DNA from 4 places in the Streptomyces durmitorensis genome. Region 1 is predicted to be linked to each of the others. Evidence: riboswitches for the same ligand, from Rfam matches in the RefSeq annotation. Region 1 holds a riboswitch; each other region holds the start of a gene.

Region 1 (7,537 bases):
GCGTCACCACAGGCCAGGCGGACGCACTCCAGCGGCTCTGGCCCAAGTGGGGCCTGGACATCGACGGGCAGCGCACCCTCGACCTCGCGGAGCTGTTCGGCGGCGAGCTCCCCGTCGTACTCGAGATCGGGTTCGGCATGGGCGAGGCCACGGCCCAGATGGCCGCCGACGACCCGGACACCGGCATCCTCGCGGTCGACGTGCACACCCCGGGCCAGGGAAACCTCCTCGGCCTCGCCGAGCGGAACGACCTCACCAACATCCGCGTGGCGAACGGCGACGCCGTCATCCTGCTCCGCAAGATGCTCACGCCCGCCTCCCTCGACGGCCTCCGCGTCTACTTCCCCGACCCCTGGCCCAAGGCCCGCCACCACAAGCGCCGCATCATCCAGCCCGACTTCCTCGACCTCGCCGCGCCCCGCCTCAAGCCCGGCGCCGTCCTGCACTGCGCGACCGACTGGGAGCCGTACGCCGAACAGATGCTGGAGGTGCTCGGCGCGCACCCGGACTTCGAGAACACCCAGGAAGACGGCGGGTACGCGCCCCGGCCCTCTTTCCGTCCCCTCACCCGATTCGAGGGCCAGGGCCTGGACAAGGGACACGTGGTCCATGACCTGCTGTTCCGCCGTACATCCGGCCAGGAGGCCTGAGATACCGGCCACGCGGGCCTGAGATACCGGCCACGGGGCCCGAGACACCGTCGCGGCCCACCCCTGTCCCTCGTTAGGGTCAACGGGTGGCCACCCGTTCTCCGCTCCCGCACCCGATGCCCCTCGACGGGCCCGCCGGGCTGCGGCACGCGCGCTGGTGGCAGCGCCGGGCGATACGCGCGGCCGCCCTGGTCACGCTGCTCGCCCTGTCCGGCCTGGTCATCCTGGCCCTGGTCAGGGAACAGACCGGCACCGAAGGCTTCCTGGTCGGGCTCGGCCTCGCGACACTTCCCGTGCCGCTCCTGGTGGCCGCCTTCCGCTGGCTGCAACGCGTCCAGCCGGGCCCCTGGCGCAACCTCCTCTTCGCCTTCGCCTGGGGCGCCTGCGCGGCCGCCCTCATAGCGATCGTCGCGAACAGCTTCGCGACCCGCTGGATAGCCACCGCCACGGCCGACCCCACCAGCGCGGACACCCTCGGCGCGACGGTCATAGCGCCGATCGTCGAGGAGAGCGCGAAGGCCGCGGCCGTACTGCTCGTCTTCCTCTTCCGCAGACGCGAGTTCACCGGAATCGTCGACGGCGTGGTGATCGCCGGAGTGACCGCCACCGGCTTCGCGTTCACCGAGAACATCCTCTACCTCGGCAGCGCCTTCGGCACCGACCAGATCAACGGCGGGACCGGGCTCGCCTCCGTGACGGCGGCGACCTTCTTCGTACGTGTCGTGATGTCGCCCTTCGCGCACCCGCTCTTCACCGTGCTCACCGGCATCGGCTTCGGCATCGCCGCGCTCAGCGCGGAGCGCCAGAACTGGCGCCGCGTCCTGCTCCCGGTCGGCGGACTCCTCCTGGCGATGGGCCTGCACGCCCTGTGGAACGGCTCGGCGGCCTTCGGGGACTACGGCTTCTTCGCCGTGTACGCGGTCTTCATGCTGCCCGCCTTCGGCCTGCTCACCTGGCTGGTGATCTGGATCAGGCAGCGCGGCCTGCGCATCGTGCGGGCCGAACTGCCCGCGTACGCGCTCGCGGGCTGGCTCACCGCGCCCGAGCCGTACGCCCTCGGCACGATGCGCGCCCGCACCCTCGCCCGCGACTACGCCTCGTACACCCAGGGCAAGGCCGCGGCGCGCACGGTCGCCCAGTACGAGACGTACGCGACGTCTCTCGCGCTCCTTCGCCACCGTGGACGCAAGGGCCGGGCGGGCGCCGACTTCGTCGTACGGGAGCGGGAGTTGCTGCACGCGCTGTGGGAGCGCCGCGAGGCGGCACGGCCCGCCCTGGCGTACGCGGCACGCGCGACGGCACCGGTGTTCGTACCGATGCCGCCGCCGTACGGATACCAGCAGCCGTATCCACAGCCCTATCCGCAGCAGCACCAGCCCCCGTACGGCTATCCGTACGCGCAACCGGCGATGCCCTACCCCGCGTACATCCCCTACCGCGGCTAGGACCTCTAGGCGGAAGCCTTGGTCAGCGCCGACACCTCGGCGGACGTCAGCTCGAACTCGCCCACCGCCAGCAGCGCGGGCAGCTGCTCGACCGTACGGGCGGACGCGATCGGCGCCGCCACCGTCGGCTGCGCCGCGAGCCACGCGAGGGCCACGGTCGCGATCTCGGCCTCGCGCTCCTGGGCGATCCGGTCGAGGGCGGCGAGAACGCGCAGGCCGCGCTCCGTCTCCAGGTGCTTGCCCGCGCCCTCGGCGCGCGCGCTGTCGACCTTCGCACCCGGGCGGTACTTGCCGGTCAGGAAGCCGGAGGCGAGCGCGTAGTACGGGACGGCGGCCAGGCCGGAGCGCGAGGCGACCTGCTCAAGGGTGCCCTCGTACGTGTCGCGCGAGACGAGGTTGTAGTGCGGCTGGAGCGCCGAGTAGCGCGCGAGGCCCTCGCGGTCGGAGAAGTCGAGGAACTCCTGGAGCCGCTCGGCGCTCACGTTCGAGGCGGCGATCGCGCGCACCTTGCCGGACGTGACCAGCTCGTCGAGCGCGCCGATGATCTCCTCGACCGGGACGGACGGGTCGTCGTAGTGCGTGTAGTAGAGGTCGATGTAGTCGGTGCGCAGACGGCGCAGCGACTCCTCGGCACCGGACTTGATGGTGTTCGCGGACAGGCCCTTGTAATCGGGGTGGGCGCCGACCTTGGTGGCGAGCACGACGTCGGAGCGGTTGCCGCGCGCGGCGAACCAGTCGCCGATGACGGTCTCGGACTCCCCGCCCTTGTTGCCGGGCACCCAGGCCGAGTAGACGTCGGCGGTGTCGATGAAGTTGCCGCCGGCGGCGGTGTAGGCGTCGAGCACGGTGAAGGACTGCGCCTCGTCGGCCGTCCAGCCGAAGACGTTGCCGCCCAGGGCGAGCGGGAAGACCTCGAGGTCGGACGAGCCAAGCTTGCGGAGAGAAGTCATACGGGACTCAACGCACTTGCGGATCACGGAATTCCGCATGCCGTACAGCGACCCGGGTACGGGCTGAAGCGGGCATGCCGAACCGGCAGCCCTGACGTCGGGGGGTTGTCGCCAGGACCGCCGGGGTTCTGGGGCTACCTCAGAGGGACTGGCCCTTGCCGCGCAGCCACGCCGCCGGGTCGACCCCGGTGGAGTCGCCGCCCGGGTGGACCTCCAGGTGGAGGTGCGCGCCGGTGACGTTGCCGGTCGCGCCGACGCGGCCGATGGTCTCGCCGGTGGTGACCTTCTGGCCCGCGCTGACGTTCATCGAGGACTGGTGGCAGAACCAGAGTTCGGTGCCGTCGTCGAGTTCGAGGATCGTGCGGTAGCCGTACGCCCCCGCCCAGCCGGCTTCCTTGATGGTGCCGGAGTGAATGGCCTTGATGGGCGTGCCCGTCGGAGCGGCGAAGTCCAGGCCGGTGTGGTAGCCGGAGGACCACATGGAGCCGGGCTGACCGAAGGTGCCGGTGAGCGTGTACGAGGCGACGGGGAGGGTGTAGCTCTTCGCGAGCTTGGCCAGGCGCTCCGCCTCGGCCTTCTTCTTGGCCTCGGCCTCGGCCTTCTTCTTCGCGGCGGCCTTCTCGGCGGCGATCTTCTTCTCGGCCGCGGTCTGCTCGGCGGCGGCCTGTTCGGCGGCCTGCTTGACGGCGGCTTCTTCGGCCGCCTTCTGGACCGCGTCGTCCGCCTGGTCCTGCTGGTTCTCGGCCTGCTCCATGATGCGGGCCCGCAGTGCCTCTCCGGCGTCCGTGGTGCCCTGCTCGGCGTCGGCGGTGCTGACTCCGGCGGCGCTCAGGGGCGCGGCGGCGACCGTCACACCGCCGTCCGCGGCGGCGGTGTCGGAGGAGTCGTCGGATATCAAGGACCCCACGCCCGGAAGCGACTTGGCCTCCGGCAGCGAGTCCGTGACGGCCGACAGGTCCGGCATCTCGATGGAGACCGGGGGCTTGCCGCCCTGCGCGGTGGCGATGCCGCCCGCGCCGACTGCGGCGATGACGCCTACGCCGAGAACAGTGGAGCTGCGGGCGAGCCCGCCACCGCCCCGCTTGTGGACGCGGTGCCTGCCGCGGACGGGGCGAATGGACTCCTCGGTGGGATTCCATTCCTCCCAGGAACTGTCTTCGTACCCAACGAAGTCGTCGTCATTCGGTACGTACGCGCCTTGGGGGGCAGGGCGGTTGGACGCCACTGGGGCGCACTCCTTTCCTTCCTTCTCGCCTACCGGGTTAGCTGACGGGTTCGGAGCAGGAAGGTCTCCTACGAACATCTGGCACGGATGCACAGATGCCCGATTCACCCCAATTAGTGGTTCCCCGGCTCCCTTTCGGGATTAGGCGCGTGCGCGCGGAGCCGACTCGAGTGACGGCTGGGACGACCGCGCTGCGTTATCGAACGTTAATAGACAGCGGGGTCGTATTCCAAGCCGTTCCGACTGATCGTTAACGGCTTTGGCCCGTACTTAACGGGACACGGGGGTGCGGAACGGGGCGAGTTGACGCCACTTCTTCACACACCGGAGCTTCACACTTCCTTGACAGTACGTCAGTTGTTATGCGGAGTGGTGTTCTTCAGTCACGGCCGGTGACATCGATCTCCGCGTCAGCCCCACCTTCGGTCCCGCCCTCGGTCCCGGCGCCCGTCGCCAACGGCCGCCGCACCGCGAGCAGCGCCATGTCGTCGGTCGTGCCGCCCCCGGTGTGCCTGCGCACTTCCTCGGTGAGCGTGGCGAGCAGGGCGTCCGGGCCGTTGGGTCCGGGGAAGATGCGGCCCCCGAGCCGGGTGGCCGCGTCGTAGAACTCGCCCCGGCTGTCACGCGCCTCGGAGAGCCCGTCGGTGTACAGGAGCAGCATCGCCCCCGGCGGGAACTCCGTCTCGTCCGCACGGTCCGGCCAGGCGCCCAGGTCGCCCATCCCCAGCGGCAGCGCGGGCTCGGTCGCGGACAGCACGCACAGCCGCCCGTCGCCGCGCAGGAGCAGCGGTCCCGGGTGCCCTCGGTTGATGAGGCGCACCAGACCGTCGCCGTGCGAGATCTCCGCCAGGACGGCGGTGGTGAACCCCTCGAAGGCGTCGAGCCCGTCGCGCCGCGTGCCCTCGCGCGCCAGGGCACGCTCAAGGCGCTGGGCCACCGCCTCCAGCGTGGCCTCCTGCTCGGCGGCCTCCCGGAACGCCCCGATGACGACGGCGACGGCCGCCACCGCGCCCATCCCCTTGCCCCGTACGTCACCGACGATGACGCGCACGCCGTGCGGGGTGTCCTGCACGGCGTACAGATCGCCCCCGATGAAGGCGTCGGCCTCCGCGGCCTCGTACCGCGCCGCGACGTCGAGACCGCCGATCCGGGGGTCCGGCTGCGGAAGGACGGCGCGCTGGGCGGCCTCGGCGATGGAGCGGGCGGAGGCGAGCCGTTTGTCGCTGCGGCGCTGGACGCGGTTGATGAGGACGGCGAGCACGGCGACGGTCGCCACCGTGATCAGTTCCGTGACGGCTTCGACGTCGGTGGTGGTGCTGGTCTTGAAGTGCAGGGCGAGCACGGCCGCGCAGGAGCCGGCGCCGATGAGGGTGGTGCTGAGCAGCGAGTAGAAGGGGGCCGCGATGAGCGGGGCGGCGGTGAAGAGGGGCGCGGCGGTGAACGCGGGCGGGGTGGAGATGTCGTAGACGACCCCGGCGACGATGAGCAGCAGCGGAAGGGCCCGCACGAGCGCCCGCTCATGCCGGACATCAGGCCGGACATCGGGAGCCTCGCCCCCGCCGCTTCCTCCTCGCAGCCCCACCGGTCTTCTCCTGCCGAATCCCGCGGCCAGGACCAGATCCATGACCACGCTCAACCAGGGTTCCCAAAGCGGCGGCGCGGGGCGACCGCTGTGGGCCGACAGAGTGACGAGAGAGCGACGGGAAACAACGGGGAACAACGGGGAACAACGGGGAACAACGGGGAAAACACCGAAGGCCCGGATCCATTTCTGGATCCGGGCCTTCGGTCTTTAGTAGCGGGGACAGGATTTGAACCTGCGACCTCTGGGTTATGAGCCCAGCGAGCTACCGAGCTGCTCCACCCCGCGCCGTTGAATGCAACTCTACGCCATCAGGGGGAGTGAAAGCGAACCGGTTGAGAAGCAGCCGGAAAGCGGGCGGGAAGGAGCCGGGAACCACCGGCGAACGGGGCCCGCCGCTCACGCGTTCTCGGCATGCGTCAGCGTCTCCCAGGCCACGAACAGATCGTCCGTCCCCTCGGGCCGCTGCTCGCGCGTGAACCTCTCCGTCTGCGGAAGCTCCAGCTTCAGCCGGTCCCGCAGGTGATTGAGGCCGACCTCGGTGTCGGGCCCCATGTCGCGCTGCACCTTGCCGCCGCACAGCCACTCCGGCGCCTTCGCGCCCAGCTGGTACTTGGAGTGGAACTCAAGCGCGGCCCGCAGCCGATCCTTGACCTCGCCGTACAGGTCGACGCCCTGATGCCAGGCGGTCTCCGCGATGTGCGCGGTGGCCGCGAGGGAGTAGCTGGCGTGCTTGAAGTTCCGGCAGGTCTCCTGGGAGAGCCCGTCGGCGAAGGTCTTCTGCCCGAACCAGTACTTCTGGAGCTTCGCCGGGGTGTTGATGTCGCTGCCCGCGGGAGAGACCGGCAGCGGGCCGTCCGACTTCAGATAGAAGTAGGCGGGCACCCGGGTCCTGAAGTGCGTCACCGCCTTCTCGAAGGACTCGTGGTCGTCGAGGAAGACCGCCATGCTGATGGTCGCGTCGGCCATCAGGAGGTCCCAGTTGCCGTTGAAGTCGGCCGCGCCGTCGCGCACTTGGGGCAGATAGGCGTTGCGCAGCATCCGCTCGAAGCGCAGGAGTTCGCCGTCGGTCCAGCCGTCGTAGGTGTAGCGCACTGCCTCGGCCGCGCGGGCCCACGAGGAGGCGGCCCAGGCCGTCTGGAGGCCCGCGTTGGCCTCCGTGTGCCCGGTGATCACCCGCGACCAGGCGTCCATGATCTGCACGGCCTTCTTGGCGTGCGCGCGGTCGCCAGTGATGTTCCAGAGCAGTGCCTGCGTGTACGCGGCGATGGCGTCCTCGCGCTCCTCGACGCAGCCCTGTCCGGGGCGGGTGTCGGGCGGGCACTCGACGACGGCGTACGGCTTGGCCCGGTAGTCGGCCGCGCCGTACTTGCTGTCCCGCATCTGCTCGAACGCCTTCAGCCAGGGCTGTTCGCGCGCGGCGACGTGGGCGCGCACGCGGTCCAGCTGTGCCTTGCTGACGAGCACTCCGGGGTGCTCGAAGGCCAGCTCGGCGGGGCGCGCACGCTCGGTGGCCTTGTCGGTGCCGCTCCCGGAACCGCCACAGGCAGCGCAGACGCCGACCAGCAACGGCACGAGCACCATCACGAGAGCCCGTCGTACGGAACCCATGCTGTACCTCCGGATCGGCCACCTGGCAGGCCCAGCGTCGCCCGTGGGCCGCGGGGGCGCAGGCGAGGAGGGTC
Region 2 (7,537 bases), 1.0 Mb from region 1:
CTCCGGCGGCCAGGACATGACGTACGGGGCCACGGAGACGCTCGACGCGTACAGCGCCCCCGAGGCGCAAGAGGCACACGGCGCACACGGGACGTACGAGGCCCAGGACACGCCCGGAGCGCCCGACACGTACGAGGCACCCGAACCGTACGAGCATTCGCCTTACGACACCGGGTCCTACGCCTCCGGATCCCACGCCCCCGAGGCCTACGCACAACCGGCCCCCGCCGAGCACGAGTTCACGCCCGACGAGGCTCCCGCCGATTCACTCGGTCCGGTCGAGCCGAGCCGTCACGGCTCCGTCGGCGACGACGAACCGCCGGTCATGGACCGCTCGCACGGCTCCCGCTCGCGGGCCCGCCGCCGCTCCCCCGCCAAGCGCTCCGCGCTCTTCACCGTCGCCGTGCCCTCCGCCTGCGTGATGGGCGTCGCGGGTATCGCCGCCGCGTCCGTGGGCGACTTCGGCGGCGGGGACGAGAAGGAGGCGCAGGCGGCATCGGCCCCGGACCCCACGTCGGTCCAGCCTTCCGCCGCCAACAACAAGCTCGACACGCAGCTGGCGAACCTCTCCGCGGACGCCGGTGACTTCGCCGACCGCGCGAGCCGCACCCAGGAGCGCATCGACCTCAAGGCGGAGAAGGTCGCCGCCGAGAAGAAGGCCGCCGAGGAAGCCGCGCGCAAGGAGCGTCTGCGCCCCAAGTTCTCGCTGCCGGTCAAGCAGCACGGCCTGAGCGCGTACTACGGCCAGGCCGGCATCAACTGGATGTCCGCGCACTCCGGAATCGACTTCCCGGTGTCGTACGGCACCGAGGTGCTCGCCGCCACCGACGGCACCGTCTCCACGAAGTGGAACAGCGCCTACGGCAACATGGCGATCGTGACCGCCAAGGACGGCACGGAGACGTGGTACTGCCACCTCTCCACGCACAAGGTCTCCAGCGGTCCCGTCAAGGCGGGCGACCCCATCGCCTTCTCCGGGAACTCCGGCAACTCCACGGGACCGCACCTGCACTTCGAGGTGCGTCCCGGCGGCGGCTCGGCGATCGACCCGCTGCCGTGGCTGCGCAGCCACGGCCTCGACCCGACGTAACTCCGGCCGCCGCCCCCGGCGTTACAGCTTCTCCACCGGCGCGTACCGCAGCAGCAGCCGCTTCGGCTTCGGCTCTCCGAAGTCCACCGTCGCCTCCGCGTTCGCGCCCGTGCCCTTCACCCCGACCACGGTCCCGAGGCCGAACTGGTCGTGCGTGACCCTGTCCCCGATCGCCAGCGCGACCACCGGCTTCTCCGTGGCGCGGCGCGTGGCGAAGCCCTGCGCGCCCCCGGTGCGCGAGCGCGACGACGACAAGGAGGAGGCGATTCCGGCCGCGGGCCCGGAGGATGCCGGTGCGCCGACCGAACCCTTCCGCTTCCAGTCCAGATGGGCCTCCGGAATCTCCTCCAGGAAGCGCGACGGCGGGTTGTACGAAGGCTGTCCCCAGGCGCTGCGCATCGAGGACCGCGTCAGATAGAGCCGCTCACGCGCGCGCGTGATGCCCACGTACGCGAGGCGGCGCTCCTCCTCCAGCTCCTTGACCTGGCCGAGGGAGCGCATGTGCGGGAAGACGCCGTCCTCCATGCCGGTCAGGAAGACGACCGGGAACTCGAGGCCCTTGGCGGTGTGCAGGGTCATCAGCGTGATGACTCCGGAGCCGTCGTCCTCCTCGTCCGGGATCTGGTCCGAGTCGGCGACGAGCGCGACCCGCTCCAGGAACTCGGAGAGCGTGCCCGACACGCCTGTGCCCGCGCCCGCGTCCTCTCCGCCTTCCGCCTCCCCTTCGCCTTGTCCTTCGCCTTGTCCTTCGCCGCCTTCACCGGCTTGTGCGGCTTCTCCGTTGTCGTGCTCGAACTCCAGTGCCACGGCGGCGAGTTCCTGGAGGTTCTCGATGCGCGTCTCGTCCTGCGGGTCGGTGGAGGCCTGCAACTCGGCGAGATACCCGGTCCGTTCGAGCACGGCCTCCAGGACGACGGCGGGGCCCGCGCCGGACTCGACGACGGTCCGCAGCTCCTCCATCAGCACGTTGAACCGCTTGACGGCGTTCGCCGAGCGCGCGGCCATTCCGTACGCCTCGTCGACGCGCTTCAGAGCCTGCGGGAAGGAGATCTTCTCGCGCTGCGAGAGCGCGTCGATCATCGCCTCCGCGCGGTCGCCAATACCCCTCTTGGGTACGTTGAGAATGCGCCGCAGCGGGACGGAGTCCTCGGGGTTGGCGAGCACGCGCAGATACGCGAGGACGTCCCGGACCTCCTTGCGCTCGTAGAAGCGGACGCCGCCGACGACCTTGTACGGCAGGCCGACGCGGATGAAGATCTCTTCGAAGACACGGGACTGCGCGTTCGTCCGGTAGAAGATCGCGACGTCGCCCGCCTTCGCGTCGCCCGCGTCGGTGAGCCGGTCGATCTCGTCGGCGACGAACTGCGCCTCGTCGTGCTCGGTGTCGGCCACATAGCCGGTGATGCCCGCGCCCGCGCCCGCGTTGGTCCACAGGTTCTTGGGGCGGCGGCTTTCGTTGCGCTCGATGACGGCGTTGGCCGCGGTCAGGATCGTCTGCGTGGAGCGGTAGTTCTGCTCCAGGAGGATCGTCGTCGCGTTCGGGTAGTCCTCCTCGAACTGGAGGATGTTGCGGATCGTGGCGCCGCGGAAGGCGTAGATCGACTGGTCCGCGTCACCCACGACGCACAGCTCGGCGGGGTCGTCGCCCTCACCCCCGGAGGGGCCAACCAGCTCGCGCACCAGGGCGTACTGGGCGTGGTTCGTGTCCTGGTACTCGTCGACCATCACGTGCCGGAAGCGGCGGCGGTAGTGCTCGGCGACGTCCGGGAACGCGCGGAACATGTTGACCGTCGTCATGATCAGGTCGTCGAAGTCGAGGGCGTTCGCCTCGCGCAGGCGCGACTGGTACATCGCGTACGCCTGGGCGAGCGTCCGCTCGAAGCCGTCGGCGGCCTGTCCCGCGAAGGTCTCCTCGTCGATCAGTTCGTTCTTCAGGTTCGAGATCTTGGCGCTGAAGGACTTCGGCGGGAACTTCTTCGGGTCGATGTCCAGGTCGCGGCAGACCAGTGCCATCAGGCGCTTGGAGTCGGCGGCGTCGTAGATCGAGAAGGAGGAGGTGAAGCCGATCGTCTTCGACTCGCGGCGCAGTATCCGCACGCACGCGCTGTGGAACGTCGACACCCACATCGCGTTGGCCCGCGGCCCCACGAGCTGCTCGACGCGCTCCTTCATCTCGCCCGCGGCCTTGTTCGTGAACGTGATCGCCAGGATCTGCCCCGGGTGCACGTGCCGCTCGGCCAGGAGATACGCGATGCGGTGCGTGAGGACCCGGGTCTTGCCCGAGCCCGCGCCGGCGACGATGAGCAGCGGGGAGTCCGCGTGCACGACGGCCGCGCGCTGGTTCTCGTTCAGCCCGTCGAGCAGGGCCGCCGGGTCGATCACGGGGCGCGGGGCGCCGCCGCGATAGTGCGCGTCCCGGGGTGCGGGCGCGTCGAACTTCCCGTCGAACAGATCATCCGGAATGGACTCCGGGGCACTGTCCTCGGGCGGCGGCGGGTGCTCCTCCTCCGAAGCCCGCGAGGGCTTGAGGTCCGCCAGGAAGCTGTCATCAAAGAGGCTGCTCATCGCCTCCCGAGTCTAGGCGGCCCCACTGACAACCCGCCCCGGGTTCCGGCCACGTCACATGCCTACGCCCCGAGCGCGCATGGTCACGCTCCGCCATGGCACGGCGTGCCCGCGTCAAGAGCTTCGTAAAGTAACGAAAATGTATCGGGCATATCGAACATCAACCTTCACACGGACCACACGAGTTGGCTAGCGTGCTCCGCGGGCCGCTCGTACTCCCACCGGCGAACCCCGCCGGGAACGGGTGGCCTCCGCCGAGTTCGATCTCCTCGGAGCCGGGGACCCACCATGAACTTGGGGTGAATCGGTCCCGTACGAAGTACGGGACTGTAGGGCAACCTTCCGGAACCATCCGCCCGAACCCGACAGCTAACCCGGTAGGCGGTCTACGGAAGGAGTCGCCTCCCTTGGCGTCGCACCGCAAGCCGCGGACCCGCATGACCGGCCTACGCGCCACTCCCGCCCTCGGCATCACGACGGCGGCCCTCACCTCCGTGGCCCTCCTGTCACAGAGCGCGCAAGCCGCACCGTCCGCGCCGCAGAAGCCCAGCCTCGAAGAGGTCCAGAAAAAGGTCGACGACCTCTACCACCAGGCGGGCGTGGCCACGCAGAAGTACAACTCGGCCAAGGAGCGCACCGACAAGCAGCGCAAGAAGGTCGACACCCTTCTCGACGACGTGGCCAAGCGCACCGACAAGCTGAACGAGGCCCGCCAGGAGCTGGGCTCGTTCGCCGCCGCCCAGTACCGCACCGGCGCCGTCTCCGAGACCGCCACGATGATGCTCGCCGACGACCCGCAGGGGTACTTCGACCAGAATCACCTGTCGGACCGGCTGACCGCGCGCCAGAAGAAGGCGGTCGACGACTATCAGACCGAGCAGGCCTCGGCGACGAAGCAGCGCACCAAGGCCGCCAAGAGCCTGGAGACGCTGAGCGACTCGCGTGACGATCTCAGGACGAGCAAGCAGACCGTCCAGAAGAAGCTGGGCCAGGCGCGCACGATGCTCTCGGAGCTGACCGCCGAGGAGAAGGCGCGGCTCGCGGCGATCGAGAAGAAGAAGGAAGAAGCGGCCAAGCGCAAGGCCGCCGAGCTGGCCCGCAAGCAGGAGGCCGAGGCGGAGGCCAAGCGCAAGGCGGCGGAAGAGGCGGCGGCCAAGGAGCGCGAGCAGAACAAGGAGACCCCGGACTCCGGCTCCGGTTCCGACACCGGCTCCGGATCCGGCACGGGTTCCGGCTCCGGCTCCGGCGACACGGACAGCGGTTACGCGACGAAGGCCGCGAAGGTCATCAACTTCGCGGAGGCCCAGATCGGCAAGCCGTACGTGTGGGGCGCCACCGGCCCCGACTCCTACGACTGCTCCGGGCTCACCCAGGACGCGTGGAAGGCCGCGGGGATCTCCCTGCCGCGTACGACGTGGGACCAGGTGAAGGTCGGCACGACCGTGAAGACCGCCGACGCCAAGCCGGGTGACCTGGTCTTCTTCTACGACGACATCAGCCACGTGGGCATCTACATCGGCGACGGCAAGATGATCCACGCCCCGAAGCCGGGCGCGAACGTCCGCGTCGAGTCGATCTACTACATGCCGATCCACAGCGTGGTGCGGCCCGCGTAACCGTCACACAAGACACCACACACAAGAAAACGGCCCTCCACGCGCGCGTGGAGGGCCGTTTCTGTCTGCGGGGCGACTCAGGTCCACAGCACCGCGATGAAGATGTTCACGACGGTCAGCAGCCCGACGGCGCCGAACATCGCCTTGTCCACCTTCTCCTCGTCCCGTTTCACATAGACCAGCGCGAGGATCACGATCAGCACGGCCATCTTGATGCCGATCTTGAGGTTGTTGACCGGGTTGTCGTCCGCCTGATTGAGACCCACCAGGATGACGCCCGTGACGAGCATCGTCAGCGCGCCGTGCAGCATCGCCGGGTTGAAGCGGGCCGTGCCCTGGCCCATCTGCTTCATCTGAGTCAGGAAGCCGCCCAGGAGGGAGGCGATGCCGATGATGTGCAGGCCGACGAAGAGATGGGTGAGAACGTCCATGGTTCCGGAGCCTAGCCGGGGCCTTATCACCACTCCGTAGCCAGGTGGGCCACAAGCGCCGCATCGGTCACGCGCGCACGTGAAGGACGTGCGGCCTGGCGGATGACGCAGTCACATACGGTCACCTTCCAGAACACTTCCGTCAGTTGCGCACATTCCGTCACCAACCCGTGACGGCCAGGTTTAGCGTCCTTCGTCAGGTGCCCGGCTCCCCACCGCCGCCCGGACCAGGGGCGGCAGTCGGACACCACCGCCGAGAATCCGGCGGCGGTCCGCTCCCCCTGTGCGGGCCGCCGCCGGAACCTTAAGGAGCCCCCTTCGTGGCAGCGCACCGCAAGCCCAAACAGCGCTCGCTCAGTGGCCATACGGCCCGCACCGCCGCCACCATCGCCCTCGCCGGGGCCGCGACAGCCACCGCCTTCGACGGGACGGGACACGCCGACCCGCGGCTCAGCCCGGCCGAGGTGAAGTCCAAGGTCGACGCGCTCTACCGCGAGGCGGAGATCGCCACCGAGAAGTACAACGGCGCCAAGGAGAAGGCCCAGAACGCCGAGAAGTCACTGGGCGAGCTGCGCGACGAGGCGGCCCGCAAGACGGAGAAGCTCAACTCGGCGCGCGAGGGCCTCGGTTCGATCGCCGCCGCGCAGTACCGCAGCGGCGGCATCGACCCGGCCGTCCAGCTCGCGCTCTCCTCCGACCCCGACCAGTACCTCGAGCGCGCCGCGCTCGCCGACCGGGCGGACAGCCGCCAGGCCGCGGCCGTCACCGGCGTGCGCAAGCAGCTCCAGGAGATCGACCAGCTGCACACCGAGGCCGACGACACCCTCGCGCACCTCAAGTCCCGCCAGGCGGAGCTGAAGAAGCACAAGAAGACGGTCAACGGAAAGCTGGACACGGCCAAGCGGCTCCTGTCGCAGCTCACCGGCGACCAGCGCGCGGAGCTCTCGGGCGAGGACAGGGCGTCCCGTACGGCGGCCCGCGACGGCATCACGGGCGGTACGGCCAAGGCTCCCAACTCCCGCGCCTCAGCGGCCGTCTCGTACGCCCACAAGGCGCTCGGCAGCCCGTACGTATGGGGCGCCACCGGCCCCGACGCGTTCGACTGCTCCGGGCTCACCCAGGCCGCCTACCGGTCGGCGGGGGTCGACCTGCCGCGCACGACGTACGCGCAGATCGCCGCGGGCGAGCGGATCCCGCGCTCCCAACTCCAGCCCGGCGACCTGGTCTTCTTCTATCAGGGCATCAGCCATGTCGGCCTCTACGTGGGCAACGGCCAGATGATCCACGCCCCGAACCCGAGCGCTCCGGTGCGCCTCGCGCCGATCAGCCAAATGCCCTTCGCGGGGGCGACGCGGGTGGCGTGAGACGTCCTGCGGGTGCGATGAAGGGCTCGCAGGGGGCGGCGGGGAAGGGGGTTGAGGAGCCGCTCGACCCCCGCAGGTACTGTCAGGGGCATGCCCCGCCGTACGCTGCCGCCGCCCCCGCCACCTGCCTATCTGCGCACCTGGCCGGACCGGAACGCGCTCCTGCACGACCGCGGCATGGCGCTCGATGAACTGCGCAGGCGGAGCCTGGGCCTGCACCGGATCCTGTTGCTCTGGCTGTTCGGGCTCGGCTGCGTCATCGGCTGGGCGCTCCTGACGGTGCCGCTGGAGATGATCGAGGACCACGATGTGATGGCCGTCGTCATGGTCCCGCTCTGCGCGATCCTGGGCCTGGGAGCCATCGCCCCCTGCGTCTACGGAGTCGTCGCCGGCATCCGCAACGACCGCAAGGCCCGCGAACTCACCGACAGCTGGCTGGCGCTCGACAGCCACCCGGCGTCGGACTCCGCC
Region 3 (7,537 bases), 2.3 Mb from region 1:
ACCTCGTCGATGTCCAGGAGTGCGACCAGAAGCCCCTCGACCAGGTGCAGCCTGGCCTGCTTCTTGCCGCGGCGGAACTCGCTGCGGCGGCGCACGACGTTGAAGCGGTGGTCGAGATAGACCTCGAGGAGCTCCTTGAGGCCGAGCGTGAGGGGCTGGCCGTCCACCAGAGCGACGTTGTTGATGCCGAAGGACTCCTCCATCGGCGTCAGTTTGTAGAGCTGCTCCAGGACGGCCTCCGGGACGAAGCCGTTCTTGATCTCGATGACCAGGCGCAAGCCGTGCGAGCGGTCCGTGAGGTCCTTGACGTCGGCGATGCCCTGGAGCTTCTTCGAGCCGACCAGGTCCTTGATCTTCGAGATGACCTTCTCGGGGCCCACGGAGAAGGGCAGTTCGGTCACGACCAGGCCCTTGCGGCGCGCGGTCACGTTCTCGACGGCCACCGTCGCGCGGATCTTGAAGGTGCCGCGCCCTGATTCGTACGCGTCCTTGACCCCGGTCAGGCCGACGATGCGGCCCCCCGTGGGCAGGTCAGGGCCCGGCACGAAACGCATCAGCGTCTCCAGGTCGGCCCCGGGGTGCTTGATCAGGTGGCGGGCCGCGGCGATGACCTCGCCGAGGTTGTGCGGCGGCATGTTCGTCGCCATGCCGACGGCGATGCCCGACGCGCCGTTGACCAGGAGGTTCGGATAGGCCGCAGGCAGGGTGACCGGCTCCTGCTCCTGACCGTCGTAATTCGACTCGAAGTCGACTGTGTTCTCGTCGATCGACTCCGTCATCAGGGAGGTCGCGTCGGCCATCTTGCACTCGGTGTACCGCATGGCGGCCGGCGGGTCGTCGTTGCCGAGCGAGCCGAAGTTGCCGTGGCCGTCCACCAGCGGAAGCCGCATGGAGAAGGGCTGGGCCATGCGCACGAGGGCGTCGTAGATCGACGCGTCGCCGTGCGGGTGCAACTTACCCATGACCTCGCCGACGACGCGGGCGCACTTCACATAGCCGCGGTCGGGGCGCAGGCCCATCTCGCTCATCTGATAGACGATCCGGCGGTGCACCGGCTTCATGCCGTCGCGGGCGTCCGGCAGGGCGCGCGAGTAGATGACCGAATACGCGTACTCGAGGAAGGAGCCCTGCATCTCGTCGACGACGTCGATGTCGAGGATCTTCTCCTCGAACGACTCGTCGGGCGGCGGGGTCTTCGTGCTGCGGCGGGCCATCGCTGCTGCGGCTCCTTCACGGTGTCTGCCAGGGCATCAACGGGATCTGACGCCGACCATTGTGGACTGTCCCACTGACAACGCCGACCACGACCCGGACTTCGGCCGCGACTACGCCGAGCGCGGAGCGGGAACTTCACCGGTTGTCAGCACGCTTGCATACAGTGGCACGACTGGCAGAATTTCCAGCTTTTCGCGATCGAAGGGACGTACATGCCCATGGGTCACACGGCCACAGCCGAGGCCGGCTCCGGCGGCCTGACAGCGACCGAGCACCGGCTGGCCAACGGCCTGCGCGTGGTGCTCTCCGAGGACCACCTGACCCCGGTCGCCGCGGTGTGCCTCTGGTACGACGTCGGTTCGCGCCACGAGGTCAAGGGCCGTACGGGCCTCGCCCACCTCTTCGAGCACCTCATGTTCCAGGGCTCGAAGCAGGTGCACGGCAACGGCCACTTCGAGCTGGTGCAAGGCGCCGGCGGTTCGCTCAACGGCACCACGAGCTTCGAGCGCACCAACTATTTCGAGACGATGCCCACACACCAGCTGGAGCTGGCCCTGTGGCTCGAGGCCGACCGGATGGGCTCGCTGCTCTCCGCGCTCGACGAAGAATCCATGGAGAACCAGCGGGACGTCGTCAAGAACGAGCGCCGCCAGCGCTACGACAACGTTCCGTACGGCACGGCGTTCGAGAAGCTGACCGCCCTCTCGTACCCCGAGGGCCACCCCTACCACCACACCCCGATCGGCTCCATGGCCGACCTGGACGCGGCGACGCTGGAGGACGCGCGGAACTTCTTCCGTACGTACTACGCGCCCAACAACGCGGTCCTGTCGGTCGTCGGCGACATCGACCCGCAGGAGACCCTCGCCTGGGTCGAGAAGTACTTCGGGTCCATCCCCTCGCACGACGGCAAGCAGCCGCCGCGCGACGGCTCGCTGCCCGACACGATCGGCAAGGAGCTGCGCGAGGTCGTCGAGGAAGAGGTCCCGGCCCGCGCCCTGATGGCCGCCTACCGCCTCCCGGAGGACGGCACGCGCGCGTGCGACGCGGCCGACCTGGCGCTCACGGTCCTCGGCAGCGGCGAGTCCTCCCGGCTCTACAACCGCCTCGTGCGCCGCGACCGCACCGCGGTGGCGGCCGGGTTCGGCCTGCTGCGCCTGGCCGGAGCGCCCTCGCTCGGCTGGCTCGACGTGAAGACGTCCGGCGACGTCGAGGTCCCCGTCATCGAGGCGGCCGTCGACGAGGAGCTCGCCCGCTTCGCGGAAGAGGGCCCCACCGCCGAGGAGATGGAGCGCGCCCAGGCACAGCTGGAGCGCGAGTGGCTCGACCGGCTCTCCACGGTGGCGGGACGCGCGGACGAACTGTGCCGGTACGCCGTCCTGTTCGGCGACCCGCAGCTCGCCCTCACCGCCGTCGGGCGCGTGCTCGACGTCACCGCGGAAGAGGTCAAGGCGGCCGCGGCGGCCCGCCTGCGCCCCGACAACCGCGCGGTGCTCGTGTACGAGCCCATCGACGACTCAGCCGCCACAGCCGGTGCCGAAGCCACCGACGAGGACGAAGAGGAGGCGGCGAAGTGACCGAGGCCGCAACGATGCAGTTCCACCCGCAGCCCCAGGCGGGCACCGCACGGCCGTGGGCCTTCCCCGCGCCCGAGCGCGCCACCCTGGACAACGGCCTCACCGTGCTGCGCTGCCACCGCCCCGGCCAGCAGGTCGTCGCCGTGGAGATCCACCTGGAGGCGCCGCTCGACGCCGAGCCCGCCGGCCTCGACGGCGTCGCCACGATCATGGCGAGGGCCTTCAACGAAGGCACCGACAAGCACTCCGCCGAGGACTTCGCCGCCGAACTCGACCGCTGCGGCGCCAGCATGGACGCGCACGCCGACCACCCCGGCGTCCGCGTCTCCCTCGAAGTCCCGGTCTCCCGCCTCCCGAAGGCGCTCGGCCTGCTCTCCGACGCCCTGCGCGCCCCCGCCTTCGCGGACAGCGAGATCGAACGCCTCGTACGCAACCGCCTGGACGAGATCCCGCACGAGGCCGCCAACCCGGCGCGCCGCGCCGCCAAGGAACTCTCCCGGCAGCTGTTCCCGGCCACCTCGCGCATGTCGCGCCCCCGCCAGGGCACCGAGGAGACGGTCACGGCCATCGACTCGGCGGCGGTGCGCACCTTCTACGAGAAGCATGTGCGTCCCGCCACGGCGACCGCCGTCGTCGTGGGCGACCTGACCGGCGTCGACCTGGACGCCGTCCTGGCCGACACCGTCGGCGCCTGGACAGGTGGCACGGCCGAGCCGCGCCCGGTGCCCCCGGTGACCGCCGACGACACCGGGCGTGTCGTCATCGTGGACCGCCCCGGCGCCGTCCAGACGCAGCTGCTCATCGGCCGCGTGGGACCGGACCGGCACGACCGCGTCTGGCCCGCGCAGGTGCTCGGCACGTACTGCCTGGGTGGCACCCTCACCTCGCGCCTGGACCGCGTCCTGCGCGAGGAGAAGGGATACACCTACGGAGTGCGGTCTTTCGCCCAGGTCCTGCGGTCCGCCCCGGACGGCACGGGCGCCGCGATGCTCGCCATCAGCGGCTCCGTGGACACGGAGTCCACGGGCCCGGCCCTCGACGACCTGTGGAAGGTCCTGCGCACCCTCGCCGCCGACGGCCTCACGGACGCCGAGCGCGATGTCGCCGTGCAGAACCTGGTGGGCGTGGCCCCGCTCAAGTACGAGATGGCGGCGTCCGTCGCGGCCACGCTCGCCGACCAGGTCGAGCAGCACCTGCCGGACGACTTCCAGGCGCAGCTCTACCGCCAGTTGGCCGCGACCGGCACCGTGGAGGCCACCGCCGCCGTGGTGAGTGCCTTCCCCGTGGACCGGCTGGTGACGGTGCTCGTCGGTGACGCCGCGCAGATCGAGGAGCCCGTCAGGGCGCTCGGCATCGGTGAAGTGAGTGTGGTCACGGGCTGAGTGCGGCCTGAGTGACAGTCAGGACATATCGGGACCCCAGGGGCCGAAATCGGCCCCTGGGGTCCTCATATGTCCGAATTGGTATGGAGGTTACGTGTCTGACCTGTGGCGTGCGCTACAAAAGTGTTGATCCGTTTGTCGATTGAAAGATGCCCCGCTTAGCGTTCGGTCCGGCTGTTCGTCATGCAGTACGCCGCACCCGCGGCACCGGACAGTCATCGCCGAGTCCCCGTACGGCGCGAGCCAGGGGAGCCGGGGACCCACATGTCCCCTTGGGGTGAATCGGGCACCTTGCCGCAAGGCGAGGGACTCGTAGGAGACCTTCCTGCTCCGAACCCGTCAGCTAACCCGGTAGGCGAGAAGGAAGGAAAGGATCAGCCGCTTCATGGCGTTCACCCGTGCCACCGGGAAGCACCGTCGCCCGAGCCGCCTCACGCGTACCACCGCGAACGTGGCGGGCGTCGCAGCCCTCACCACCACCGGTGTCATCGGAGGCCTGGCCGCTCCGGCGCTCGCCGCCGACGACGCGGCCCTTGAGCACACCGGCCTCACCCAGGCGATCTCCGTCGGCGACACGCTCGCCCAGAGCATCGACGCGCAGGCCGCGGCCCAGCAGCAGGCCGCCGACGACGCCGCAGCCGCCAAGAAGGCCGAAGAGGCCGCCAAGAAGAAGGCCGAGGAGGCCAAGCGCAAGGCGGAGGCCGAGGCGAAGGCCAAGGCCAAGAAGGAGCGCGAGGCCAAGGAGCGCGCCGCTCGCGAGGCCGAGCGCAAGCGCCTCAACAGCTACGTCTCCCCGATCGCCGGCTCGTACGTCTCCACGGGCTACCAGACCGGCGGCGCCATGTGGTCCTCCGGCAGCCACACCGGCATCGACTTCCACGCCGCGTCCGGCACCTCGGTCCACGCGGTCGGCTCCGGCACCGTCGTCGAGGCCGGCTGGGGCGGCGCCTACGGCAACAACGTGGTCATCAAGATGAACGACGGCACGTACACCCAGTACGGCCACATGTCGTCCCTCGGTGTCACCGTCGGCCAGGCGGTCACTCCGGGCCAGCAGATAGGCCTCTCCGGCTCCACGGGCAACTCCAGCGGCCCGCACCTGCACTTCGAGGCCCGCACCGGCGAGGACTACGGCACGGACATCGACCCGATCGCCTACCTCCGCTCGCACGACGTCAACGTCTGATCCGGTCCGGACCCAGGCGGTCGCACGAAGCGCACCTGATTCACCGAAAGCCCCGGCTCGTCGAGAGCCGGGGCTTTCGCCGTTCCCGCCTCGCCTTTGGCCAAAAGTATCCATGGATTTCGGCCGACCGTCGGAAATTCAGCCGCTCTGCAATAGAGTCACTGAAAAGGCGTCGATCGACCGCGTTTCGCGGGGATTAAGGCGGAGGTCAGGTCATGCGCATTCCCGCGCACTCGGTGTGCACGGCCATCCGGGACGACATCGTCTCCGGTGTCTACGAACGGGGCGGCCGGCTCACCGAGGAACTGCTCGCCCGCCGCTACGGGGTCTCCCGCGTCCCCGTGCGCGAGGCACTGCGCACCCTGGAGGCCGAGGGCTTCGTCGTCACACGGCGGCACGCGGGCGCGTGCGTCGCCGAGCCGACCGAACAGGAGGCGGCCGACCTCCTGGAGATCCGCACGCTCCTGGAGCCGCTGGGCGCCGCCCGCGCCGCACAGCGCCGCACGGAGGCTCACCTGAAGGTCCTGCGCGGCCTCGTCAGGTTGGGCCAGGAGCGCTCCAGGCGCGGTCAGAGCGAGGATCTGCGCTCGCTGGGCGGCTGGTTCCACGAGACGCTCGCCCAGTCGTCCGGCAGCCCCGGCCTCACGGCGCTGCTCACCCAGCTCCGGCACAAGATCGCCTGGATGTACGTGGTCGAGACGTCGGCAGCCCCCGTTGAGGCCTGGGCGGAGCACGCCGCGATCGTCGACGCGGTGGCGCGCGGGGACGCGGAGCGGGCCAGGTCGCTCACCGCGGCCCACACGGAGCGGTCGACGGCCGTGCACCGGCTGCGCGCTCCTTCGCGAGCTGATCGGGGCCGCGATCGCGACCGTGATCGTGTGAGGGATTCGCAACATGCCGTAAACACGGTGGGCCTCCGGCATTAACAGAGGCGCCGTATACAAAGAAGTGTTATTCGGCGGGGGATTATTTCTGCTGCCCGAATGTGGCGGGAGTTCTGGATATTCGCTGAATGTGAGCAGAAACGCCGAAGGGCCCGCCCCTAATTCGGGCGGGCCCTTCGGCGTATGAGTGCCAGTCTTTACTAGACGGTCTCGGGGAGTTCCTCGAGGCCGTCCGCGACCAGCTTCGCCAGACGGTCGAGAGCGGCGTCCGCGCCCTCGGCGTCGGAGGCGAGGACGATCTCCTCGCCGCCCTGCGCGCCCAGGCCGAGCACGGCGAGCATGGAGCCGGCGTTCACGGGGTTGCCGTCAGCCTTGGCGATCGTCACGGGGACGCCGGCGGCGGTGGCCGCGCGGACGAAGATGGAGGCGGGTCGGGCGTGGAGGCCCTCGGCCCAGCCGACGTTGACGCGGCGCTCAGCCATGTGTTGCTGCCCTTCCAGGTGTTTCACACTTGTCTAGACCAGTGTCTCATGCCGTCGCGAGTGCTCCGCGGGACGTCGGTCCGCACCCGGTCGACGGTTGGTCCGTACTCCGTCGACCGTACGTCCTTGTGCCACGGGGCCCACGTCCCGGCCCTCGACGACTCCTAGCCTGCCCCGGCCGCGGCGCCCCCGCGACCCGTACCCTGGCCCCATGCAGACCCCGTCGGACCGGCACGCATACCCCTCCCACTGGGAAGCCGATGTCGTCCTGCGTGACGGAGGCACCGCCCGGATCAGGCCGATCACGGCCGAGGACGCGGACCGCCTGGTCAGCTTCTACGAGCAGGTCTCGGACGAGTCGAAGTACTACCGCTTCTTCGCGCCCTACCCCCGCCTGTCCGCCAAGGACGTGCACCGCTTCACCCATCACGACCAGGTGGACCGGGTCGGTCTGGCCGCCACCGTGGGCGGCGAGTTCATCGCCACCGTGCGCTTCGACCGCATCGACTCCCGCGGCATGTCCGCGAGCGCGCCCGCCGACGAGGCCGAGGTCGCCTTCCTCGTGCAGGACGCCCACCAGGGCAGGGGCGTCGCCTCCACGCTCCTCGAACACATCGCCGCCGTCGCCAGGGAGCGGGGCATCCGCCGCTTCGTCGCCGAGGTGCTGCCCGCCAACACCAAGATGATCAAGGTGTTCACGGACGCGGGCTACCAGCAGAAGCGCAGCTTCGAGGACGGCGTCGTCCGCCTCGAATTCGATCTGGAGCCGACCGACCGCTCGCTCGCCGTGCAGCGCGCCCGTGAGCAGCGC
Region 4 (7,537 bases), 540 kb from region 1:
ACCCGAGACGTTGTGCACCCCTTGTGAGCTGCCGCTCTGGCCTCCGGGGCCCAGTGAACCACTCCCCCGGCCCACGCTCCGGGCCCACTCGCGAACCTTCACCATCGCGGGTCGCGAGGCCCTCTGGGATCACTTTTAGGGGTCCGGAACCCCTGAACATCGTCCAACCGAGCCGATTTCCTTGTGAAGAACTTCACGAAGTTTCCCGACGGCGTGTCGCCGCGGGGCCTTTCGACCCCCTCGACGGCCGCTCAGACGCTACATGACGCGCTCAGGCGATCGACCAGCCGATGCCGTCGAGGATGTCGTGCTCGCTGACGACGACCTCCCGGGCCCCGGTCCTTTCCATGATCGAAAGAAGCACGAGCGCGCCCGAGACGATGACGTCCACGCGCCCCGGATGCATCACCGGGATCGCGGCGCGCTCGTCGTGCGTGGCCCGGCTCAGGCGTCCGACGATCTCGCTGACCCGCTCGTACGAGACACGGGAGTGGTGGATCGCCTCGGAGTCGTACGCGTCGAGGCCGAGCGCGACGGCGGACACGGTGGTCACCGAGCCCGCGAGGCCGACCAGGGTCCGCGCCTCGCGGATCGGCACGGTCTCCTCCGCGAGGTCGAGCGCGGCCTCGATGTCGGCGCGTACGGCGTCCAGTTCGGCGGGAGCGGGCGGGTCGGTGCGGATGTGCCGCTCCGTGAGGCGCACGCAGCCGATGTCGACGGAGCGGGCGGCACGGACGTGGTCCTCGCCGACGACGAACTCCGTGGAGCCGCCGCCGATGTCCACGACGAGGTAGGGCTTGGCGAGGTGGTCGCTGCCCGCCAGCTCCTTCGTCGCGCCCGTGAAGGAGAACTCGGCCTCCTGGTCACCGCTGATGACCTCCGGCTCGACGCCGAGGATGTCCAGGACGCCGCGTACGAAGTCGTCGCGGTTCTCGGCGTCACGGGAGGCGGAGGTCGCCACGAAGCGGAGGCGTTCGGCGCCGTGGGACTTGATGACCTCGGCGTACTCGCGGCAGGCCGCGAAGGTGCGTTCCAGGGCCTCCGGAGCCAGACGGCCCGTCTTGTCGACGCCTTGGCCGAGGCGGACGATGGTCATCCTGCGGTCCAGGTCGACGAGTTCGCCTGTCTGCGGGTCCGCGTCTGCCACGAGCAGGCGGATCGAGTTCGTGCCGCAGTCGATGGCAGCTACGCGGGTCACTCTGGGGGCTCCTCAGTTGAATCGGTACTCGGCAGCTCGGCAGCTCGGCAACGAGGACGCCGACCTACTCCTCCGGCAGGGACACGCACGCGCCCTTGCGCCACCACTCCGGGAGCATCGCGATCGCCTCGTCGCCCAGGGGGTTCACTCCGGGGCCCGCGGCCAGGGAGTGGCCGACCAGGACGTGCAGGCACTTCACGCGGTCCGGCATGCCGCCCGCACTCGGGAAGCCCTCCAGGACCTCGATCGCGTCGCGGCGCGCGATGTAGTCCTCGTGCGCCGCGCGGTACGCGGCGGCGAGCTCCGGGTCCGTCGCGAGGCGCTCGGTCATCTCCTTCATGACGCCGTTCGCCTCCAGCGTGCCGATCGCGGAGGCCGCGCGGGGGCACGTCAGGTAGTACGTCGTCGGGAACGGCGTCCCGTCCGGAAGGCGCGGCGCCGTCTCGACGACGTCCGGCTGCCCGCACGGGCAGCGGTGGGCGATGGCCCGCAGGCCGCGCGGCGGGCGGCCGAGCTGCTGCTTGAAGGCCTCGACGTCGGCGTCGGTGGGCTCGGTGCGCGGGGTGGTCGGCGGGGGCGTTTCCATGCCTGTCTTTCGATCGGTTCCGTAGAAGTTCTGTGGGGCTCGGACTCGGATGTCAGAGGTTCTGATGTCGCTCAGTCGTCGTCGTCCGGGCGGTCGGCCTTGTCGACGCCGTCCCAGACGTTCGAGTACCAGGGCCTGGCGGCCGCCCCCTGGTCGGTGTGCTGCTTCTTCGCCGCCTCGGGGTCGACCACCGTGAAGCCGGTCTCGCCCGGCATCACATAGTGCAGCCGGTCCCGGATGCGCTGCTCCGCGTACTCGTCGTCCCGCCAGCGGGCCTTCTCGTCCCGCAGCTTCTCGACGTTCTCGCGGCGCTCGGCCTGCTCCTTGCGCTGATCGGCGATCTCCGCGCGCTGGGAGACGTACTGCCTTATCGGGTAGGCGAGCGCGACGACCAGCGAGCAGAGCACGAGCGCCAGGAGCGCGGCGCGTCCCGTGAGCCGGGAGCGGCGGGCCTGGCGCTTGGTCTGGGAGCGGTAGACACGCTCCGCGGTCTGTTCGCCGAGCAGCCGCAGCCTGGTCGCGGTGGAGAACCGGTCCCGGTCCTTCACGGCCATGTCCCCGCCTCCCGTTCACACGCGCGTACGTCCCCGCACACGGTACGGGACCGAGTACGGGGACGTACGTAACTACAGCGTGGCTACGGCTCAGCCCTTGCTGTGCCTATTAGTCCGCAAAGCGGAACCGCGGGAAGGCGCTGCGACCGGCGTAGACGGCCGCGTCGTCGAGGATCTCCTCGATGCGGAGCAGCTGGTTGTACTTGGCGACGCGCTCGGAGCGGGCCGGGGCGCCGGTCTTGATCTGGCCGCAGTTGGTGGCGACGGCGAGGTCGGCGATGGTGACGTCCTCGGTCTCACCGGAGCGGTGCGACATCATGCACTTGAAGCCGCTGCGCTGGGCCATCTCGACGGCGTCGAGGGTCTCGGTCAGCGAACCGATCTGGTTGACCTTCACCAGGAGGGCGTTGGCCGACTTCTCCTCGATGCCACGGGCCAGGCGCTCCGGGTTGGTGACGAACAGGTCGTCGCCCACGAGCTGGACCTTCTCGCCGAGCTTCTCGGTGATGACGTTCCAGCCGGCCCAGTCGTCCTCGAACAGCGGGTCCTCGATGGAGACGAGCGGGTACGCGGCGACGAGCTCCTCGTAGTACTCGGTCATCTCGGCGGCCGAGCGGGACTTGCCCTCGAACTCGTACTTGCCGTCCTTGTAGAACTCGGACGCGGCGACGTCGAGCGCGAGCGCGACCTGCTCGCCGGGGACGTAACCGGCCTGCTTGATGGCCTCGAGGATGAGGTCGAGCGCGGCGCGGTTGGAGTCCAGGTTCGGGGCGAAGCCGCCCTCGTCGCCCAGGCCGGTGGAGAGGCCCTTGTCCTTCAGGACCTTCTTCAGCGTGTGGTAGACCTCGGTGCCCCAGCGCAGGGCCTCGGAGAACGACTCGGCGCCGATCGGCGCGATCATGAACTCCTGGATGTCGACGTTCGAGTCGGCGTGCGACCCGCCGTTCAGGATGTTCATCATCGGAACGGGCAGCAGGTGCGCGTTCGGGCCGCCGAGGTAGCGGAAGAGCGGGAGGTCGGAGGCCTCCGACGCGGCGTGCGCGACGGCGAGCGAGACGCCGAGGATGGCGTTGGCGCCGAGCGAGCCCTTGTTGTCGGTGGCGTCGAGGTCGAACATCGCCTGGTCGATCAGGCGCTGCTCGGTCGCGTCGTACCCGACGAGCTCCGGGCCGATCTGCTCGATGACGGCGAGGACGGCCTTCTCCACGCCCTTGCCCTGGTAACGGTTGGGGTCACCGTCACGGAGTTCGATGGCCTCGAAAGCACCGGTGGAAGCACCGGACGGAACGGCGGCACGACCCGTGCTGCCGTCGTCGAGGCCGACCTCGACCTCGACCGTGGGGTTGCCTCGGGAGTCCAGGATTTCCCGGGCTACGACGACGTCGATGGACGGCACGAGCATCTCCTTCTGGGATGTGACGCGGGTACGCGGGGCGTTGGCCTCGCGGACACGAGCCTAACCGGCTCCCGGGCAACAGCCAGCCGAGCGACCGTCCTGTGGACAAACCGAGAGCAAAAAGTTTCCGAACGGAACAAAGCGGTGCGGACAAAAAAGAACCCCGCCCCGGTGCGTACGGGGGATACGCGCACCGGGACGGGGTGGACCCGTGGGGACGGGGGTGGGCGGGCGGCGCCTCCGCCGAAGCGCCGCCGCTCAGCTCTCAGCGCTTAGCTGAGGTGGAGCTGCTGGCCCGGGTAGATCATGTCGGCGTTGTCGATGATGTCGCCGTTGAGCTTGTACACCTTGTGCCAGCCGCCCTTGACGTCCTTCGCCTCGGCGATCTTGGAGAGGGTGTCACCCTTCTTGACCTTGTACTCGCCGTCGCCCTTCTTGACCTTCTTGCCGGTCGGGGTCTCGACGGTCTTCTTGGACTCGGTCTTGGGGGCCTCGGCCTTCGGAGCGGCCTGCTGCGGCTGCTCGGTCTGGGCGCTGGGCTGGCTCTTCGGCTGCTCCTGGGGCTGGGTCTGCTGCGGGGCGCTCTCCTGCGCACCGCCACCCTCGTTGGAGGCGCCCGAGAGGCCGACGCCGCAGCTCGGCCAGGCACCCTTGCCCTGACCCGCGAGGACCTTCTCGCCGATCTCGATCTGCTGGGCCTTGGAGGCCTTGTCGGCGGTGGGCGCGTACTTCGTACCGCCGTACGCGGCCCAGGTGGAGGACGAGAACTGCAGTCCGCCCGTGTAGCCGTTGCCGGTGTTGATGGACCAGTTGCCGCCCGACTCGCACTGGGCGACGGCGTCCCACTCGGAGTTGGTCGCGGCGGAGGCCGAGCCGGCCGCCATCAGCGGGGCGGCGACCGCTACACCGGTGACGCCGGCGAGCGTGGCGACACGGGTGGCCTTGGACGGGCGGCGGTGCTTGCCCTTGCTGGAAAACAGCATGAGTGATCCCCTCACCGACGCCTGCGAGGTGAGCTGTCGGGTTCGGGCCGATGAAGTTGCCCGGCCGCGCTTCCTGAGCGCGGCTTAACCCCTAGCCGTTCCCGTCCGTCTCTTCGCATCGCTCTCGCGATGCTGAACGGCCGGGCCCGGCGGAAACCTTGGTTCCCCCGCTCCTGCCTACGGCGCTTACGCGACGACTGTTCCCGAACGGCCGTTGGCAGGACTCGGCGTACCGACCGGCGGGGCCCGCTGTGGCGAGCGGTCACGACCGTAGACATGCGATCGGCCGAAACTCAAAGACGATCAGGGCTTCTGAGACCCATCTCTCACTTGCGCCAATTGGGACATCAAGCGCAAAGCGACTCGCCAACTACCCCTACTTTTCGCCCAAATCGAGGCTCTGACCGGGAAGGATGAGATCGGGGTCGGAGCCGACCGACTTCTCGTTCTCCTCGTACAGCTCGGCCCACCCGCCCTTCACGTCGAGGTCGTCCGCGATGCCCCAGAGGCTGTCTCCGGAGCGGACCGTGTACGTCCCGTCGGAGCCGTCCTTCTGACGCTCGTCGCCACGGGACGCGTGCCGGCCCGAACCCTCGCGGGTGGCGCCGTCGGAGGCCTTGTCGTCCGCGCTGCCGCCGCGGTGGCGGCCCTCACCCTCACCGGCGGGGGTGCCGGGGGCGGGTGAAGCCTCGTCGTTCTGACCGGACTTGCCCGAGTCGCCGGACTCATCCGACTCACCCGACTTGCCCGGCTCACCCGACTCGTCGTGATTCTTGTCTCGCGTCTCGTCGTCGGCGTCGGGCTTCTCGGAAGGCTTCGCCGAGGGCTTGTCCGAAGACTTGGTGTCGTCCGAGGGATCGGCCGACTCGCTCGGCGACGCACTCGGCTCGCCCGTCTCGGCCGACTCACCGTCACCGGGCTCGGTCGACTCCGACGGCTCGTCCGACGGCACCGTGGTGATCGGGGCGCCGGGGTCGACGTCGGCGGCGGCGCCGTCCTGGGTGAGACCGGCGATCGGCGCGCAGCTGGGCCAGGCGCTGATCCCCTGGTCGTCAAGAACCTTCTCGGCGACGGAGATCTGCTGCGAACGGCTGGCCTGGTCGGCGCTCGGCGCGAAGTCGAGGCCGCCGTACTCCTCCCAGACCTGCTGCGAGAGCTGGAGCCCGCCGTAGTAGCCGTTGCCGGCGTCCGCGCTCCAGGATCCGCCGCTCTCGCACTCCGCGAGCTTGTCCCACGTGGCGGTGTCCGCCGCGCTCGCACTGGTGGCGCCGAGCAGCGGGATGGCGATGGCCGATCCTGCGACTCCTGCCGCGACGATCAGGGCCGGGGCCTGGCGGGGGCGTCGGTGACGACCATTGCCGGAGATCATGCGGTTGCCTTTCGCGTGACTGGAGCGACGACTGCGGCACGGGATGCCGAGTCGTCGGTGAACGTAGCGGCAGTCGAACGCTTGTCACAAGTCGATGCAGCGGAGATCACGTGAAAGTCACAGTCTTGACGGTCCGTCAGCTAAACGTCGTTTCCGGGGTCGAATCTTTGCTCTGCTGTGCGGGTGTGAACTCCACGGGCAGCGTGCGGAGTCCGCGCATGATGAGCCCGCCGCGCCATCTCAAATCACCAGGTTCCACCGCGAGTCGCAGGTCAGGGAGGCGCCGCAGAAGAGTCGCGAGGGCGGCCTGCCCTTCGAGCCGGGCGAGCGGCGCACCGAGACAGTAATGAATGCCATGGCCGTAGCCGAGGTGTTGGTTGTCGCGCCGGGAGAGGTCGAGCGTGTCCGGCCGGTCGAAGCGTTCGGGGTCACGATCGGCGGCGGCGAGGACGACGAGGACGGGGTCGCCGGCGGCGATGTCCTCCCCTCCGATGGTCAGCGGCTCGGTGGCGAACCGCCACGTGGCGAGTTCGACGGGACCGTCGAAGCGGAGGAGCTCCTCAAGACCGGTCTCCAGGAGGCCGGTGTCGCCGTCCCTGAGGGAGCCCTGGAGCCGCTCGCGCTGCTCGGGGTGGGTGAGGAGGGCGTAGGTGCCGTTGCCGATGAGATTGACGGTGGTCTCGAACCCGGCGAAGAGAAGGATGAAGGCCATCGCGGCGGCCTCGTTCTCGGTGAGGTGCTCACCGTGGTCCGAGGCGCGGATGAGCCCGGAGATGAGGTCGTCGCCGGGTTCGAGGCGCTTGCGGTGGATCAGCTCGGCGAGGTACCCGCGCATCTTCTTCACCGACCGGGCGACACCGCCCCTGGGCCCTCCGCCGTGGCGGATCATCATCCCCGCCCAGTCACGGAAGTCGTCCTGGTCCTCGCGGGGCACGCCGAGCAGGTCGCAGATGGCGTAGATGGGGAGGGGGAAGGCGAAGTCGTGGATGAGGTCGGCTTCCCCCTTCTCCGCGAACTGGTCGATGAGCCGGTCGGTCAACTCCTGGACGCGGGGCGCGAATTCGGCGATACGGCGGGGCGTGAAGGCCTTGGAGACGAGGCGGCGCAGGCGGGTGTGGTCCGGCGGGTCGATGTTGAGCAGGTGCGTCATCAGGTTCGCGCTGCGTTCGCCCGGGATGCCGGTCTTGCTCTTCGCGTGCGCGGGCTCGCCGTGATGGGCGGGGTTCTTGCTGAGCCGCTGGTCGGCGAGCGCCTGCTTGGCGTCGACGTACCGGGTGACCAGCCAGGCCTCCACACCGCTGGGCAGCCGGGTCCTGTGCACGGGGGCGTGCTCGCGGAGCCAGGCATAGGCGGGGTAGGGGTCGGTGGCGAACTCCCACGTGAAGAGCTCTGGCCCCTGGGCCTCGTCTGACCCCTGGGCCTCGGGCGGGGCCCCTGCGGGGCAGGCCGCG

Evidence for each region. A riboswitch is a leader RNA that binds a small molecule or an ion and turns the genes downstream of it on or off. The one in region 1 is predicted to bind cyclic di-AMP.
Region 2: it holds a riboswitch for cyclic di-AMP, as region 1 does, so the genes downstream of both, M4V62_RS17895 (C40 family peptidase) here and M4V62_RS22665 (M23 family metallopeptidase) in region 1, are expected to answer to the same signal.
Region 3: it holds a riboswitch for cyclic di-AMP, as region 1 does, so the genes downstream of both, M4V62_RS12215 (M23 family metallopeptidase) here and M4V62_RS22665 (M23 family metallopeptidase) in region 1, are expected to answer to the same signal.
Region 4: it holds a riboswitch for cyclic di-AMP, as region 1 does, so the genes downstream of both, M4V62_RS25065 (transglycosylase family protein) here and M4V62_RS22665 (M23 family metallopeptidase) in region 1, are expected to answer to the same signal.

The regions. Positions count from the first base shown of each region.
Region 1 covers NZ_CP097289.1:5,042,091-5,049,627, reverse strand. The annotation lists gene trmB (tRNA (guanosine(46)-N7)-methyltransferase TrmB) at 1-650, shown strand, start outside; gene M4V62_RS22675 (PrsW family intramembrane metalloprotease) at 737-2,095, shown strand; gene M4V62_RS22670 (aldo/keto reductase) at 2,101-3,045, opposite strand; gene M4V62_RS22665 (M23 family metallopeptidase) at 3,185-4,270, opposite strand; cyclic di-AMP (ydaO/yuaA leader) riboswitch at 4,282-4,428, opposite strand; gene M4V62_RS22660 (PP2C family protein-serine/threonine phosphatase) at 4,650-5,894, opposite strand; tRNA gene M4V62_RS22655 (tRNA-Met) at 6,067-6,140, opposite strand; gene M4V62_RS22650 (alginate lyase family protein) at 6,252-7,463, opposite strand.
Region 2 covers NZ_CP097289.1:4,025,346-4,032,882, forward strand. The annotation lists gene M4V62_RS17885 (M23 family metallopeptidase) at 1-1,090, shown strand, start outside; gene M4V62_RS17890 (ATP-dependent DNA helicase) at 1,112-3,655, opposite strand; cyclic di-AMP (ydaO/yuaA leader) riboswitch at 3,898-4,054, shown strand; gene M4V62_RS17895 (C40 family peptidase) at 4,063-5,271, shown strand; gene M4V62_RS17900 (hypothetical protein) at 5,349-5,702, opposite strand; gene M4V62_RS17905 (C40 family peptidase) at 6,023-7,066, shown strand; gene M4V62_RS17910 (hypothetical protein) at 7,157-7,537, shown strand, end outside.
Region 3 covers NZ_CP097289.1:2,752,417-2,759,953, reverse strand. The annotation lists gene M4V62_RS12230 (DNA gyrase/topoisomerase IV subunit A) at 1-1,214, opposite strand, end outside; gene M4V62_RS12225 (M16 family metallopeptidase) at 1,428-2,792, shown strand; gene M4V62_RS12220 (M16 family metallopeptidase) at 2,789-4,174, shown strand; cyclic di-AMP (ydaO/yuaA leader) riboswitch at 4,384-4,547, shown strand; gene M4V62_RS12215 (M23 family metallopeptidase) at 4,560-5,360, shown strand; gene M4V62_RS12210 (GntR family transcriptional regulator) at 5,576-6,286, shown strand; gene M4V62_RS12205 (HPr family phosphocarrier protein) at 6,445-6,726, opposite strand; gene M4V62_RS12200 (bifunctional acetate--CoA ligase family protein/GNAT family N-acetyltransferase) at 6,938-7,537, shown strand, end outside.
Region 4 covers NZ_CP097289.1:5,580,388-5,587,924, reverse strand. The annotation lists gene M4V62_RS25085 (Ppx/GppA phosphatase family protein) at 272-1,198, opposite strand; gene M4V62_RS25080 (DUF501 domain-containing protein) at 1,263-1,784, opposite strand; gene M4V62_RS25075 (FtsB family cell division protein) at 1,856-2,338, opposite strand; gene eno (phosphopyruvate hydratase) at 2,448-3,740, opposite strand; gene M4V62_RS25065 (transglycosylase family protein) at 4,007-4,717, opposite strand; cyclic di-AMP (ydaO/yuaA leader) riboswitch at 4,721-4,912, opposite strand; gene M4V62_RS25060 (LysM peptidoglycan-binding domain-containing protein) at 5,094-6,086, opposite strand; gene M4V62_RS25055 (cytochrome P450 family protein) at 6,223-7,537, opposite strand, start outside.